DNA from 3 places in the Aquipseudomonas alcaligenes genome. Region 1 is predicted to be linked to each of the others. Evidence: predicted binding sites of a transcription regulator. Region 1 holds the regulator's gene; each other region holds the start of a gene.
The links. The regulator sigma-54, encoded in region 1, starts transcription at its own class of promoters, with help from an activator protein. The targets are predictions, from matches to a motif close to ANTGGCATNNANNTTGCTNT.
Positions count from the first base shown of each region.

Region 2: the regulator sigma-54 is predicted to act here: its motif matches at 1,265-1,284, upstream of flhA (flagellar biosynthesis protein FlhA).
Region 3: the regulator sigma-54 is predicted to act here: its motif matches at 923-942, upstream of glnK (P-II family nitrogen regulator).

Region 1 is NZ_CP154874.1:3,116,596-3,118,858, forward strand. Features, by position in the region: gene hpf (ribosome hibernation-promoting factor, HPF/YfiA family) at 1-73, opposite strand, end outside; gene AAG092_RS15035 (RNA polymerase factor sigma-54) at 231-1,733, opposite strand; gene lptB (LPS export ABC transporter ATP-binding protein) at 1,874-2,263, opposite strand, start outside.
Region 2 is NZ_CP154874.1:187,381-189,643, reverse strand. Features, by position in the region: gene flhA (flagellar biosynthesis protein FlhA) at 1-1,204, opposite strand, end outside; gene flhB (flagellar biosynthesis protein FlhB) at 1,318-2,263, opposite strand, start outside.
Region 3 is NZ_CP154874.1:2,600,986-2,603,248, forward strand. Features, by position in the region: gene AAG092_RS12645 (YifB family Mg chelatase-like AAA ATPase) at 1-434, opposite strand, end outside; gene AAG092_RS12650 (accessory factor UbiK family protein) at 466-726, opposite strand; gene glnK (P-II family nitrogen regulator) at 1,129-1,467, shown strand; gene AAG092_RS12660 (ammonium transporter) at 1,503-2,263, shown strand, end outside.

The DNA of each region.
Region 1 (2,263 bases):
TGAGCTTCTCACCGACATAGTCGCGCAGGGCGTCGGTCACATCCAGTTGATGTCCACTGATGTTGACTTGCATACCGCTTCTCCTTGTTGCCTGGTGTAAGAGACAGGCTATCGGGCCTGCCGCCGTAACACGTTGGCTGGGAGGGCTGGTGCACTGCGGGCCGTAGTTCCCCCGTGCAGGGTATCCGGCGCTCGGTACGGTGGTGCAGAAGCCTTCCGCTCAGGGCCGCTTACATCAGTCGCTTGCGTTCGCTGGACGGCGCGATGCCGAGGGACTCGCGGTACTTGGCGACGGTGCGGCGGGCTACCTGAATGCCCTGTGCTTCCAGTAAACCAGCGATCTTGCTGTCGCTCAACGGCTTTTTCGCGTTTTCCGCGGCCACCAGTTTCTTGATGATGGCGCGGATCGCGGTGGACGAGCATTCGCCGCCCTCGGAGGTGCTGACGTGGCTGGAGAAGAAGTATTTCAGCTCGTAGATGCCGCGCGGGGTGTGCATGAATTTCTGCGTGGTGACCCGCGAGATGGTCGACTCGTGCATGCCCACCGCCTCGGCGATGTCGTGCAGGACCAGCGGCTTCATGGCCTCGTCGCCGTATTCGAGGAAGCCGCGCTGGTGCTCGACGATCTGCGTCGCCACCTTCATCAGCGTCTCGTTGCGGCTCTGCAGGCTCTTGATGAACCAGCGCGCCTCCTGCAGCTGGTTGCGCATGAAGGTGTTGTCGGCGCTGGAGTCGGCGCGTTTGACGAAGCCGGCATACTGCGGGTTGACGCGCAGGCGCGGCACTGCCTCCTGGTTCAGCTCCACCAGCCAGCGCTCGTTGTGCTTGCGCACGATGACGTCGGGCACCACGTACTCGGGCTCGCTGGCCTCGATCTGCGAGCCGGGGCGCGGGTTGAGGCTCTGGATCAGCTCGATGACCTGGCGCAGTTCGTCCTCTTTCAGCTTCATGCGGCGCATCAGCTGGCTGTAGTCGCGGCCGCCGAGCACATCCAGATGCTCGCTGGCCAGGCGCTGCGCCTCGGCCAGCCAGGGCGTGTCGGCGGGTAGCTGGCGCAGTTGCAGGAGCAGGCATTCGCGCAGGTCACGTGCGCCGACGCCGGCGGGCTCGAAGTGCTGGATGCGGTGCAGCACGGCCTCGACTTCGTCGGCCTCGATGTCCAGCTGCGGGTCGAAGGACTCGACGATTTCGTCGATGGATTCCTCCAGGTAACCCTGGTCGTTGATGCAGTCGATGATGGTGACGCCGATCAGCTTGTCGGTGTCGGACATCGGCACCAGGTTGAGCTGCCACAGCAGGTGGCTCTGCAGGCTCTCGCCGGCCGAGGTGCGGGTGGTGAAGTCCCACTCGTCGTCATCGCTGGAGGGCAGGCTGCTGGCGCTGGTCTGGTAGACGTCTTCCCAGGCGGTATCGACCGGCAGCTCGCTGGGGATGCGGTCGTGCCACTCGCCGTCCTCGCCACCCTCGGTGTTGTTCACCGCGACGGTGCTGTCCTGGAAGCTGGAGCTGTCCTGCTGCGCCTGGGTGTTCTGCTCGGCGCCGTCGGCCATGGGGTCGGAGTTGTCGAAATCCTCGCCGTCTTCCTGGCGCTCCAGCATGGGGTTGGATTCCAGGGCTTCCTGGATTTCCTGCTGCAGATCCAGGGTGGAGAGCTGGAGGAGTCGGATGGCCTGTTGCAGCTGCGGAGTCATCGTCAGCTGCTGGCCCATCTTGAGGACTAGCGACGGTTTCATGGTGTGGGGCTGGGTACCTTGTTCACTTGCCGGCGCGCGGCGCCATCCACTGCAGGGCGGCGGGCCGCCCTAGGAAGCAAATTATATGCCTGACCTTGAATGATTCTAGCCCTTTGTGCAAGCCCCGCACTCGGTCGCGCTCAGAGGCGGAACTCGTGGCCCAGATAGACTTCCTTGACCAGCTGGTTGGCCAGGATGGTGTCGGCGTCGCCTTCGGCGATCAGCTGGCCGTCGTTGACGATGTAGGCGGTCTCGCAGATGTCCAGGGTCTCGCGCACGTTGTGATCGGTGATCAGTACGCCGATGCCCTTGGCCTTGAGGTGGTGGATGATCTGCTTGATGTCACCGACCGAGATCGGGTCGACGCCGGCGAAGGGTTCGTCGAGCAGGATGAACTTGGGCTCGGTGGCCAGGGCGCGGGCGATCTCCACCCGGCGTCGTTCGCCGCCGGACAGGCTCATGCCCAGGCTGTCGCGGATATGGCTGATGTGGAATTCCTGCAGCAGCGATTCCAGGGCCTTCTCGCGGGC
Region 2 (2,263 bases), 1.2 Mb from region 1:
GCTTCTTGCGCACGCCCTTGATCCGCGCCAGCAACTGCCCCCCCTGGTTGCGATCCACCAGCGGGATCAGGCGGTAGCCGACCTCCAGGCCTACCATGTCCACCGGGGTGACGTCGTCCCAGCCCAGCTCCTTGACCTCCTGGGCCTTCTGCGCCGGCAGCAGCTCCTGCTGGCGCTTGACCTCCTTGACCTCCTCCTCCTTGACCTTGCGCTGCTTGTTGGCAATCCAGTAGGCCGCGCCGGCCGCGATCAGGCCGAGACCGATGAAAGGTACGTGCGGCATGCCCGGCACCAGGCCCATGGTGATCATGATCGCTGCCGACACGGCCAGGGCCTTGGGCGAGGCGAACATCTGTCGGCTGACCTGGGCCCCCATATCTTCGGAAGTGGAGACCCGGGTGACCATGATGGCGGCGGCGGTGGACAGCAGCAGCGAGGGGATCTGCGCCACCAGGCCGTCGCCGATGGTCAGCAGGGTGTAGATGCGCCCGGCCTCGGCAAAGGCCAGGTCGTGCTGCAGCACGCCGATGGCAATGCCGCCGATGAGGTTGATGAAGAGAATCAGCAGGCCGGCCACGGCGTCGCCGCGGACGAACTTCGAGGCACCGTCCATCGAACCGTAGAAGTCGGCCTCCTGGGCCACCTCGGCACGGCGCCGCTTGGCCTCGGCCTGGTCGATCAGGCCGGCATTGAGGTCGGCGTCGATGGCCATCTGCTTGCCGGGCATGGCGTCCAGGGTGAAACGCGCGCTCACCTCGGAAATGCGCCCTGCACCCTTGGTGACCACCACGAAGTTGATGATCATCAGGATGGCGAACACCACGGCGCCGACCACGTAGTTGCCGCCGATCACCACCTCGCCGAAGGCCTGGATCACCTTGCCCGCGGCGTCATGCCCCTCCTGGCCGTGCAGCAGCACCACGCGGGTGGAGGCGACGTTCAGCGCCAGGCGCAGCAGGGTCGCGGCCAGCAGCACGGTGGGGAAGACGGCGAAGTCCAGCGGCCTCAGCGAGTAGATGGCGACCAGCAGGACCACGATGGACAGGGCGATGCTGAAGGTGAACAGCACGTCGAGGAGGAACGGCGGGATCGGCAGCATGACCATGGCGAGCATGACCAGCAGCAGCAGCGGAATACCCAGATTGCCATGGCGCAACCCCGCCAGGTTGCTGCGTACGTCCCCGATGATTTGCGCACGATCCACTGCCACTTGTTATCCCCAGCCCATTCAATCTTTTGACGCGAAAGGCGCCGTGCAGGGGTAATGGCAAGAAGCATTCCAACTCTGCCGCGAAGGCAAGAGAGACGGCCGCGCCGCTACTCGTCGCGGCGCAAATCCGGCGGGATCGGCAGGTCCGGCAGCGGCCCCGGGCGCTTGCCCTTGCCGGCGCGGAACTGCTTGAGCTGATAGACGTAGGCCAGTACCTGGGCCACGGCCAGGTACAGGCCGGCGGGAATTTCCTGGTCGACCTCGGTGGAGAAGTACACCGCCCGCGCCAGGGCCGGCGACTCGAGCAGGGTGACCTTGTGCTCCTGGGCGATCTCGCGGATCTTCAGCGCCAGGAAATCGCCACCCTTGGCCAGCAGCACCGGCGCATTGCCCTTCTCCGGGTCGTACTTGAGGGCCACGGCGAAGTGGGTCGGGTTGGTGATCACCACGTCCGCCTCCGGCACCTGCTGCATCATGCGCCGCTCCGCCATCTGCCGCTGCAGCTGGCGGATCTTCGACTTGACCTCGGGCTTGCCTTCGCTGTCCTTGTACTCGTCCTTGACCTCCTGCTTGGTCATCATCAGCTTCTGCTTGGTATCCCAGAGCTGGAACGGCACGTCCACCGCGGCGATCAGGATCAACCCGCAGGCCATCCACAGCAGGCTCCAGCCGGTCACCAGCATGGCATGCAGGATGGCCGCCTCGACCGGCTCGTCAGCGATGGCCAGCAGGTCGTCCTGGTCCGCCTTGAGCACCGCCAGGGCCACCAGCAGGATGATCACGAACTTGGCCAGGGCCTTGAGCAGCTCGACCAGGGCCTTGGTGGAGAACATGCGCTTGAGCCCCTCCCAAGGGTTCATGCGGCTGAACTTGGGCTGCAGCGCCTCGCTGGAAAACAGCCAGCCGCCCAGGGCGACCGGCCCTATGATGGAGGCGATCAGCATCACGATGAAGAACGGCTGCAGCGCCAGCAACGCCTCCATGCCGGTGCTCAGCAGGTGGCGGACCATGGAGCCGTCGTCCAGCAGCACTTCGCGCGGCAGGGCGAAATTT
Region 3 (2,263 bases), 520 kb from region 1:
TCCTCAGCATTGGCCCGCGGCACCACCAGGGTGCGTCCGGCGGCGCGGGCGGCCAGGGCGGCGGGCAGCACGCCCTGTACCGCGCGCAGCTCGCCGGACAGCGCCAGCTCGCCCAGGCATTCCAGTTCGCCCAGGCCGGCCGCCGGCACCTGCTCGCTGGCCGCCAGCACGCCGAGGGCGATGGCCAGGTCGAAGCGGCCGCCGTCCTTGGGCAGGTCGGCAGGCGCCAGGTTGAGGGTGATGCGCCGCGGCGGGAAATCGAAGCCGGCGTTCTGGATCGCACTGCGCACGCGATCCTTGCTTTCCTTGACCGCGGTTTCCGGCAGGCCGACCAGGGTCAGGGCTGGCAGGCCGTTGGCCAGGTGCGCCTCGACGGTGACGGGCGGCGCTTCGACGCCGACCTGGGCGCGGCTGTGGACGATGGCGAGGGACATGGATCACTCCTTGATCGCATGCCGCCGAGGCTTATTCGGCGGGTGGGTTCTGCCTGGCTTCCAGCTCTGCCAGCTTGGCCTCCAGGGCTTCCAGGCGCGCACGGGTACGCGCCAGTACGGCCATCTGGCTGTCGAATTCTTCGCGGCTGACCAGGTCCAGCTTGCCGAAGGCGCTCTGCAGCAGGGCCTTGAGCTGGGCTTCGATCTCGCCGCGCGGCAGCGGGTTGTCGCCGCTGAACAGGCGCGAGGCGTGGCTGGCGAGGGTGTCGAGGATGGCTTTGGGCGGCAGCATGGCGGGTCGTTCCGGTGGCAAACGGCGGCAGTGTAGCACGCGGGGCGCGCCGGCCGGGCCGGACGGGGCAGGTGCACGATTTTCGCTCACTGGGCGCGCCGGCTCTGCACCAATGCTGTGCAATGACTGATCGGTCGTTGTTGTGGCGATTTCTGCGGTCCGCCCTAACTGCATGAAAAAGTGGCCTTTTGGCATAGCTGGCAAGCTTTCTGCTTAACACCCCGTGACGCGTGCACCGATGCAGTACCGGTGCGCAGGCCGAGGCGGGGGAGTGTCTCGGTGGATGCGGTTGGTTGGCATCGGGCTAAGGCGGCCGATGCGTTTCAAAAGCCAGACACTGCGCTTAGACTTGAGCCGGGTTCGTTTTCCTGGGGCGAGTCCACCAATACGGGAGAGAGTTTCATGAAGCTAGTCACTGCCATCATCAAGCCGTTCAAGCTGGACGACGTGCGCGAGTCGCTGTCGGAGATCGGCGTGCAGGGCATCACCGTGACCGAAGTCAAGGGCTTCGGCCGGCAGAAGGGCCACACCGAGCTGTATCGCGGCGCGGAATACGTGGTGGATTTTCTGCCCAAGGTGAAGATCGACGTGGCCATCGCCGACGACCAGCTGGACCGGGTCATCGAGGCGATCACCAAGGCGGCCAACACCGGCAAGATCGGTGACGGCAAGATCTTCGTCGTCAATCTGGAACAGGCCATCCGCATCCGTACCGGCGAAACCGGCACCGACGCAGTTTAAGCCTCAGAACCCCACACGCCCCAGGAGAAAAACACATGACTCTGCGTAAGATCGCAGGGCTTGGAGCCCTGCTGTCCCTCGTAACCCCTGGCCTGGCCATGGCTGACGAGGTTGTTCTCAACTCCGGCGACACCGCCTGGATGCTTACCGCGACCGCGCTGGTGCTGTTCATGACCATCCCGGGCCTGGCGCTGTTCTACAGCGGCATGGTGCGCTCCAAGAACGTTCTTTCGGTGATGATGCAGTGCTTCGCCATCACCGGCCTGATCAGCATTCTCTGGGTGGTCTACGGCTACAGCCTGGCCTTCGACACCACCGGCATGGAGAAGGGCGTCACCAACCTCAACTCCTTCGTCGGCGGTCTGAACAAGGCCTTCCTCAGCGGCCTGACCCCGGACAGCCTGATCGGCGCCTTCCCGGAGAGCGTGTTCATCGTCTTCCAGATGACCTTCGCCATCATCACCCCGGCCCTGATCGTCGGTGCCTTCGCCGAGCGCATGAAGTTCTCCGCGATGCTGATCTTCATGGCCGTGTGGTTCACCCTGGTCTACGCGCCGATGTGCCACATGGTCTGGTCCGGTGACGGCGCCTTCCTGTGGGACGAGGGCGTGCTGGACTTCGCCGGCGGCACCGTGGTGCACATCAATGCCGGTATCGCCGGTCTGGTGGCCTGCCTGGTGCTGGGCAAGCGCAAGGGCTACCCGACCACCCCGATGGCGCCGCACAACCTCGGCTACACCCTGGTCGGTGCCGCCATGCTGTGGATCGGCTGGTTCGGCTTCAACGCCGGCTCCGC